Regions from separate parts of the Clostridium fermenticellae genome, predicted to be linked through region 2. Evidence: riboswitches for the same ligand, from Rfam matches in the RefSeq annotation. Region 2 holds a riboswitch; the other holds the start of a gene.
The links. A riboswitch is a leader RNA that binds a small molecule or an ion and turns the genes downstream of it on or off. The one in region 2 is predicted to bind glycine.

Region 1: it holds a riboswitch for glycine, as region 2 does, so the genes downstream of both, D4Z93_RS12160 (GrdX family protein) here and D4Z93_RS02425 (amino acid permease) in region 2, are expected to answer to the same signal.

Annotation. Positions count from the first base shown of each region.
Region 1 is NZ_CP032416.1:2,640,482-2,644,703, forward strand. Features, by position in the region: gene D4Z93_RS12145 (glycine/sarcosine/betaine reductase component B subunit) at 1-366, opposite strand, end outside; gene D4Z93_RS12150 (thioredoxin family protein) at 388-720, opposite strand; gene trxB (thioredoxin-disulfide reductase) at 740-1,663, opposite strand; gene D4Z93_RS12160 (GrdX family protein) at 1,710-2,087, opposite strand; glycine riboswitch at 2,164-2,229, opposite strand; glycine riboswitch at 2,230-2,391, opposite strand; gene D4Z93_RS12165 (DegV family protein) at 2,469-3,308, opposite strand; gene D4Z93_RS12170 (tRNA (cytidine(34)-2'-O)-methyltransferase) at 3,324-3,791, opposite strand; gene D4Z93_RS12175 (N-acetylmuramoyl-L-alanine amidase family protein) at 3,921-4,222, opposite strand, start outside.
Region 2 is NZ_CP032416.1:482,957-487,178, reverse strand. Features, by position in the region: gene helD (RNA polymerase recycling motor HelD) at 1-627, opposite strand, end outside; gene D4Z93_RS02430 (MarR family winged helix-turn-helix transcriptional regulator) at 949-1,386, shown strand; gene D4Z93_RS13585 (hypothetical protein) at 1,497-1,631, opposite strand; glycine riboswitch at 1,823-1,913, shown strand; gene D4Z93_RS02425 (amino acid permease) at 2,028-3,419, shown strand; gene D4Z93_RS02420 (methylated-DNA--[protein]-cysteine S-methyltransferase) at 3,436-3,963, opposite strand; gene D4Z93_RS02415 (prolyl-tRNA synthetase associated domain-containing protein) at 4,035-4,222, opposite strand, start outside.

The DNA.
Region 1 (4,222 bases), 660 kb from region 2:
ACCTTCTCCACTCATATCTATAATGCCCTCTTGAAAACCCACAATATTTCCTGTAGTAACTACTGCTGCACCACTTAAAACATGCGTTCTTCCAGAGCCGACGGTATCAACTTTACTTATAAAACCGGGGAATATACCACCTTCACCATCAACTTTTACTCTAGGCTCTATTACATCTTTTACAGGTATTATTCTAGTTTCTTCTCCAGGTTTTACAATATTTAATTCAATACTTTCAATCCTATCGTCATTACTAATTTCATTTAACAGCTCATCTTTATTTACATATAAGATCCCATTTTCAACTTTCGTCTCACTGCCAAATTTAAGATCATCAATGTGTATTTTTCCTAACTCTAAACGCAATACGTTCACCTCCTAACTTTTTTATATAGTTTCACAATACGATTTAATAAAATCTTCAACATCTTTTAATGATGTTATTTTATCTGCAGTAATTGTGTTAACCTTTTCACCTTTGTTATAAATTATCATTGTTGGCAGGCCTAATACTTTTTGTCCTATTGCAAGTCTTCTAGCTTTACTTATATTAAGACTTGAAAATTTGATTTTGTCTCCATATTTTTCTTCCAGTCCATGCACACCAGGCATTAATTCTTTACAAATCTCACATTTGTCACCCCAAAAATCTACAAATACCGGTTTCTCAGTATAATTTAAAACCTCATCATCAAAATTTTGTTTTGTTAATTCAACCATATTATTCATCCTCCTTAATCTAAAATTCATTTTCTGATATATACTTTTCAGCAGTAGTTGCCGCTATTGCACCATCTGCCGCTGCAGTTATAACCTGTCTTAAAGATTTCTTCCTTATATCACCTGCTGCAAACACACCCGGTGTACTCGTTTTCATATCCTCGTCTGTTACAATATACCCTTTATCCATAGACACCTTATTTTCAAATAATTCGGAAATAGGAGTATATCCTACGAATACAAAGCATCCATTGACATCAAGTCTGCTTTTTTCACCTGTAAGTTTATTTTTTATAATTAACCCTTCAAGTATTTCATCACCTACAGCTTCTTCTACAGTCGAATTCCATATAAAACTTATTTTTTTATTTGCAAATGCTTTTTCCTGAAGTGATTTGACAGCTCTTAATTCATCTCTTCTGTGTATAACGGTAACATGTTCAGCAAATTTAGTTAGATAAATAGCTTCAGTAATAGCCGAATCTCCTCCTCCTACTACTGCTATATCCAGATCAGTGAAAAAATCAGCATCACAGGTTGCACAATATGAAATTCCGCGTCCTCTTAACTCTTTTTCATTCTTAAATCCTGAGAGCCTAGGATTTGCTCCAGTTGCAATTATAATAGTTTTTGCCCTGTATTCACTGTCCTTACCTTTTAAAACTTTTATCTTACTGTCCAGGTCAACCTCAGTTATTTCATCCTTCACAAATATCGTTCCAAAATCCTCAGCTTGTTTTTTCATTCTCTGAGATAAACTTGTTCCAGTACAATTTTCAATAGATCCTGGATAATTTTCTAATTCATCTGTGGTAGTTGCCTGACCACCGTACTTTGCTCTCTCTATAAGCAGAGTATCCATTCTAGATCTAGATGCATAAATAGCTGCAGAAAGTCCTGCTGGTCCCCCTCCAATTATTATACAATCATATAAATGCACCATAATGCTTCCTCCTATTTATTAAAGTATAACTTTTTAAGCTCTAAGACTACTCAAACGCGTTTCTTATCAGATCGTAGTCTATTAGTGAAAAATCTGTTAAAATTTTGTCATTCCAATGCGGAGTATTGTAATTTCTTGTAAATTTTTGGGTTGTATTTATACTGTCTTCAATATATTGTAAAGATTTAAAATCCACACTTTTCCTGCTGTTCTTGCTCAATACAATAGTTTTATATGGTGTTTCATTTGGTTTAACACTCCCCATAAGCGGATGGGTTAAAAGATTATGTCCACAATGTATATAATCTCTTGCTGTCTCCAGTACTTTCATAACACCTCCTTCCACAAAGTGTATTTCATGTTTAGCCCGAAGTTTGTCTTTGCTTAATGGATTATTAGTTACAATTATAACTTCTCCTATAATACCTCCTCCTATTCCTTAATAGTCTTAAGTTGAATATTAAAATAAAATTAAGGACAAAAGTAAAAGAAATCCCTTTCCTTTTACCTCTGTCCTTTTTACCTGAGAGATTTACTCCTTCGGTGCTTAAAGCTTTCCAGAGTCATGTCCTTTTTCGGTACTTTTGCCTGAGAGATTCATATTATTAAGGAAATAATACTTATTCCTTCGGCTATTCATTTAAGAATACTATAAAACTATAGCTAAGCAGTCATCTTCTAAATATTTTTAAATTAAAGGACTATGCCTAATCTCCCGAAAAATTCATCCAAAGTATTTAATATTCACACTCAGTTATATTATATGATAAATTTTTAAATATTTCCATACATTTTAGAATAATAATTAATAATTTTCTACAAAAAATACTCCACATGCTCCAGGTCCTGCATGTACTCCTACTACACACCCTACTTCACATTCTATAAAATCATTAATACTAAGTTTTAGTTCTTCTCTAAGTATTTCAACAATATCTTTACTTTTAACGCTCAAAAGTATTGTATCTTCATTTTCTTTTGAACCTCTTTTACTTAGATATTCCAGTATATACCTTACAGCCTTCCTGCTTCCCCTGACTTTATCCATAACAGCAAGTTTACCATCTTTTATTTCTATTATTAATTTAATATCCAGTATATTACCTATAATTCCAGCAGTCCTAGACAATCTACCACCCTTTACAAGATTCTCTAAAGTGTCAAATGCCAAAACACTTCTTACATGTGGTATTGTTTCAATTATAGAACTCTCTATCTCCTTAATTCCAAATCCATCTTCCTTAAGCTTTGCCGCCTTTAATACTAAAAGCCCTAACCCTGATGTAACATTTAAACTATCTATTATAGTTATGTCATCACTTTTAAGCATTTCTTTTGCTATACACGCCGATTGATATGTGCCGCTCATATTCGATGATATATGTATTGACAAAACTTTATATCCATTATCAAGATATTCCTTATAGCATTCGATAAACCTCTGAGGGTTAACTTGAGCTGTAGTCGGGAATTCCTTACTATGTTCCATTTTTTCTAAAAGTTCAGGTAAATTTATATCTATTCCATCCCTATAATTATGTCCATCAATATTAACAAGCAGTGGAAGGACTTCTATATCATATCTTTTTAATATATCAACTGGTAAATCTGAAGTACTATCTGTAATTATCTTTATTTTTTCCATAGACCAACTTCCCTCCTATTTCATAACCGGAAAGTTCATCTGCCTCAATGCTTCATATGCCACTATAGCAACTGTATTTGATAAATTTAACGAACGTGTTGTTGTATTTATCATTGGCACTCTAATACATTTTTCAGGATCACTTTCTCTTATGTAATCTGGTAATCCACATGATTCTCTGCCAAAAACAATGAAGTCATCATCTTTAAACTTAGCTTCGTGATAAAAATTCTTGCCATGTGTTGTTGAAAAATAAAATGTTGAGCCCTTATATTTTTCTCTCAGCTCTTCATAGGAATCATATATACTTAAATCCAAATAAGGCCAATAATCAAGACCAGCTCTTCTTAAATGTTTTTCATCCAGACTAAAACCCAGTGGTTTTATAAGATGAAGTTTGCTGCCGGTAAGTACGCAAGTTCTTGCTATATTACCAGTATTTTGCGGTATCTCCGGTTGAAACAATACTATATTTAAACTCAAATCAAATCCTCCTTATCTAACAATTAACAAATAACTTATTCTCATAAAACTCTTCTTAATATATTACTCTATAAAGCTTAAAGAGTAAAGAGGGAGTACCAAATAGTATTATTTAGAGCAATTAACTTATCATTCCCTATTATTTATATATTTTATTATTCCATCACAAATATTTTCCGCTAAATTTCTAAGAACATTATCCTTAGATAATTTATCTCTGTCACTTTTATTAGTTATAAAACCACATTCAACCAAAGCACACGGTATTTTACTATATCTTAATATTGCTATATTTTGTTTTTTTATGCCCCTATTATACCAATCATCTGATTTTACAGATTCATTCTCAAGTATTTTTGCAAGTTTTGTTCTCTCATCTGACTGATAACCTTTTGGATCATAATATAGTGTCGTAATTCCATTGAAGTTTG
Region 2 (4,222 bases):
TTGAATAGTTGTTACTATGTTCTTCATTTTACTATCAGTACTTTTACTCAAGATATCCTGAAGTATTTCATCATCAATATTTAGATTGCTGTCAAACATATATTCAATTTTACCATTATTGATTTTATACTGTCTTTTTAAAGTGATTTCACCATAAATGCTTCCTTCAGGGCATATATAATTAGCTTTTCCAATTTCGTAATCATAGTACATGCTGGAAATTGGAGCTCTCCAATCATATACTAGAAAATCAAAGTTGTCATTGATAAGATTGAAGTTTCCAATATAACATTTTTGAGCTTTATCATTTCCTCTTTCTAGAAAATCCATCCTCCCAAAGTATGGGGATAAAAGCATTTTTTCATATTTTTCTTCAAGTTTTCTGACAAATTCATGTCTTCTTTTTTGCATTTTCAATGTTGTGATGTATTCCATAAAATCTACAACCTGATCCAATCCATTAGTTATGGACAAAGAGCCTATATCCTCCCAAAGCTGCTTTTGTGTTTCAATAGAATCTTTTCTAAATTTTTCTTTAAAATCATGTTTTTCATTAAACTGTTTTCGAACTTCTTTGAGTACTTCCTGCAGCCATTCATTTTCCAACTTCCATTCAAAGTTATTCAATTAATCCCATCCTTTCCTTGTAATGAATAATTCAATAACATTACCATAAAAAAAGCATTGACATCGCTTTTAGAAAGTAGTATAATATAATTGGATGTATGTTGTTTATATACATATATTATCAGTAGAATTATATTATCATTTCTCTTTTGGTGTGTCAATGGTCATACACCTTTTTTCATTTCATCACTCCTTTAAAAAGGCTATATAATTTTCTTAATATCATCAATGAGCTGTTCTGTAATATTTTATTGAAGAATTATAAGAAAAGTGATAAATTTAATTGTGTACGATATAATTATTCATAAAGGAGTATAAAACATGAAAAATAAATATGATATCTTAAAATTAGAAAATCAATTGTGTTTTCCACTTTATGCATGTGCAAAAGAGGTTGTTAAAAAATACAAGCCTTTTCTTGAAAAAATAGATTTAACATATACTCAGTATATTACCATGATGGTAATATGGGAAAAGATAGAATTAAATGTTAAAGAACTCGGAGAATACCTGTATCTAGATTCTGGTACACTAACACCGGTTTTGAAAAAGTTAGAATCGAAAGGATATATTACACGTGTAAGATCAAAAGATGATGAAAGAAATTTAATAGTTACGTTGACTGAAGAAGGTAACAAACTTAAGGAAACAGCAGTCAAGATTCCATCTCAAATCGGTCAGTGTGTTAAACTTGATTTAGAAGAAATAAAGACACTTTATAAGCTTCTCTATAAAATGTTAAAAGGTGTGACAGAGTAATAGGATCTATAAATGAAAGTTTAACTTATCCTCCGGCCGCGATTCCCAAAATTGGCCACGTAAAAAATTTCTAGTAAATCTAAGCTTGCATTCATAAAAATCTAAACAGATCATTTATATCTAAGGAAGATGCTGTCAAATGTAGGTACATTAATAACAAGGTGAACAGCATCATTGTTTTTTCCCATAAGTTCTTTTAAATATGGTTTCATAATTGTAACTAAATCCATCTTTAAGACTTGCATAATAAAAGCATCCTTTTTATAATGATTTTTGTCAGAAACTAAAAAAATATTGCAATTTCTCCTGATATATATTACGATATAAGGGTGAAATTTATTCGTTCAGATGAAGATAGTGGGAGAGTTATGACGAAAAGTCATTCACCGAAGAAGTAAATCTTTCAGGTACCTATTTATTAGAGATGACCGCTATTGGATGAACCCTTGGAGAGACTCTACAAAGAGAACCGAAGGAGCAAGTCTATATATGACGAAACTCTCAGGTAAAAGGACAAGGGAAAGATAACTTATCTTATAAAAGTAATACTTAAAAATTACTTCATTTGTATGTATCTTATCTATTCCCATTTGTATCTCCAATAATAAAAACTTATACAAAATAAGAAAGGCGGAATACATATGGAGGAAAATCAAAATTTATCAAGAGGTTTAAAAAATCGACACGTTCAATTGCTTGCAATAGGTGGTGCCATTGGTACCGGATTGTTTCTCGGTTCTGGCAGATCAATTCATCTAGCAGGTCCATCTATTCTATTGGCATACTCAATAACAGGAATAATGCTATTTTTTGTCATGCGTGCACTTGGTGAACTGCTGCTTTCAAATTCAAATTACCATTCTTTCGTGGAATTCGTCTACGATTATCTTGGTGAAAGTACTGCTTTCATAACTGGATGGACATATTGGTTCTGCTGGATTTCACTTGCTATGGCTGATGTAACTGCATCAGGGCTCTATGTACAATACTGGTTTCCAAATATATCAAGATGGCTTCCAAGCCTTGTAGTTCTTGTAATTTTACTAATTATGAATCTTACTGCTGTAAAACTATTTGGGGAAATGGAATTCTGGTTTGCACTAATTAAAGTAATAGCAATACTAGCTTTAATTATAGGTGGTACTTTTATGATCATTAAAGGTTTTTCAACAAACGCTGGAGCATCAAGCTTTTCTAATCTCTGGAGACATGGTGGATGGTTTCCAAATGGTCTGAATGGTTTCATTCTATCTTTTCAAATGGTTGTATTTGCCTTTACTGGTATTGAATTAGTTGGTCTAACTGCTGGTGAGACTGAAAATCCGGAACACGTTATCCCAAGAGCTATAAATAATATTCCAATAAGAATTATAATTTTCTATGTTGGAGCACTTGCTGTTATTATGGCAATATATCCTTGGAATTCGATCGATCCGGCCAAGAGTCCTTTTGTACAAGTATTTTCTGCAATTGGAATTGCTGCAGCTGCAAGTATTGTAAATTTTGTTGTATTAACATCTGCCGCATCTGCTTGTAACAGTGGCATATTTAGTACAAGCCGTATGGTTTTCTCACTTGCTAAAGAAGATAATGCACCTAAATCAATGAAAAAATTAACTTCTAATCATATACCATGTAATGCAACAATATTTTCTGCCTGTATTATATTAATTGCAGTTATTTTAAATTACATTATGCCGGAAGGAGTATTTGTACTTATCACAAGTATATCAACCTTCTGTTATATATTCATTTGGGCAATAATAGTTATTTGTCATATAAAATACCGTAAAACCAAACCAGAACTTGCTAAAAACAATAAATTCAAAATGCCGTTTTATCCAATTATAAATTATATGATTTTAGCGTTCTTTGCTTTTGTTATATTTACACTTGCCCTCAACAATGAAACTCGTGTAGCTCTATTTGTAACACCTGTGTGGTTTTTAATTCTCGCTGTAATTTTTAAAATACTTAAATCTAAAAAAAAGAATAATAATTCTAAAGAAAATGCTAAACAGTACTTAGCATAAAACCATACTACATAATTTATAAACTATTTTCCTGAGATGTTGCATTATAAATTTGGGCCTTTTCAAGCATGAGAAGAGCCCTCTTTTTTTGGATTCCTCCAGCATAACCAGTTAAGTTACCATTAGAACCGATAACTCTATGACATGGAATTAAAATTGATATAGGATTATGTCCGACAGCTCCACCAACTGCTTGTGCTGACATTGAACCTATTGCCCTTAACTCTGCTATTTTTTTTGCAATTTCTCCATAAGTAATAACTTTTCCATACGGAATTTGTAGAAGCACATTCCAAACATCTCTTTGAAACTTTGTTCCCTCAGGTTCAAGCTTAGGTAAGCATAAATTCTTTCTACCGGAAAAATAGTTTTTTAGCCATCTGTCAGTCTCTTTAAAAATTCTATAATCTGGCTTATTTATCCATAACTCCACATTCTTCGGATAATACTTTTGTCCAATAAACCACAATCCTTTAAGAGCATTCTTTTCTGCTGATGCTCTAACCATTCCAAGTGGAGTCTGTATTACAGTTGTATAAACCATTCATCAACACCCCTTTTTATTTAATTATAATAGAGTTAATGTTATGGTGTTTTCAGGTAAAAACTACTTTATCACATCTCAATAACAGATAACGTATGCTTCACAAAAGGCAAAAAATTGTAAATAATTTGTTCCGTTTTGATTTTCATATAACTAGTAGTTGTACCATCGCTGCACCCATACCATTCTTCGTTAACAACATCTTTATCAAAAATAATTTGTACAGTACTATTGTTATCAAGTATGGCACTGAAAACAG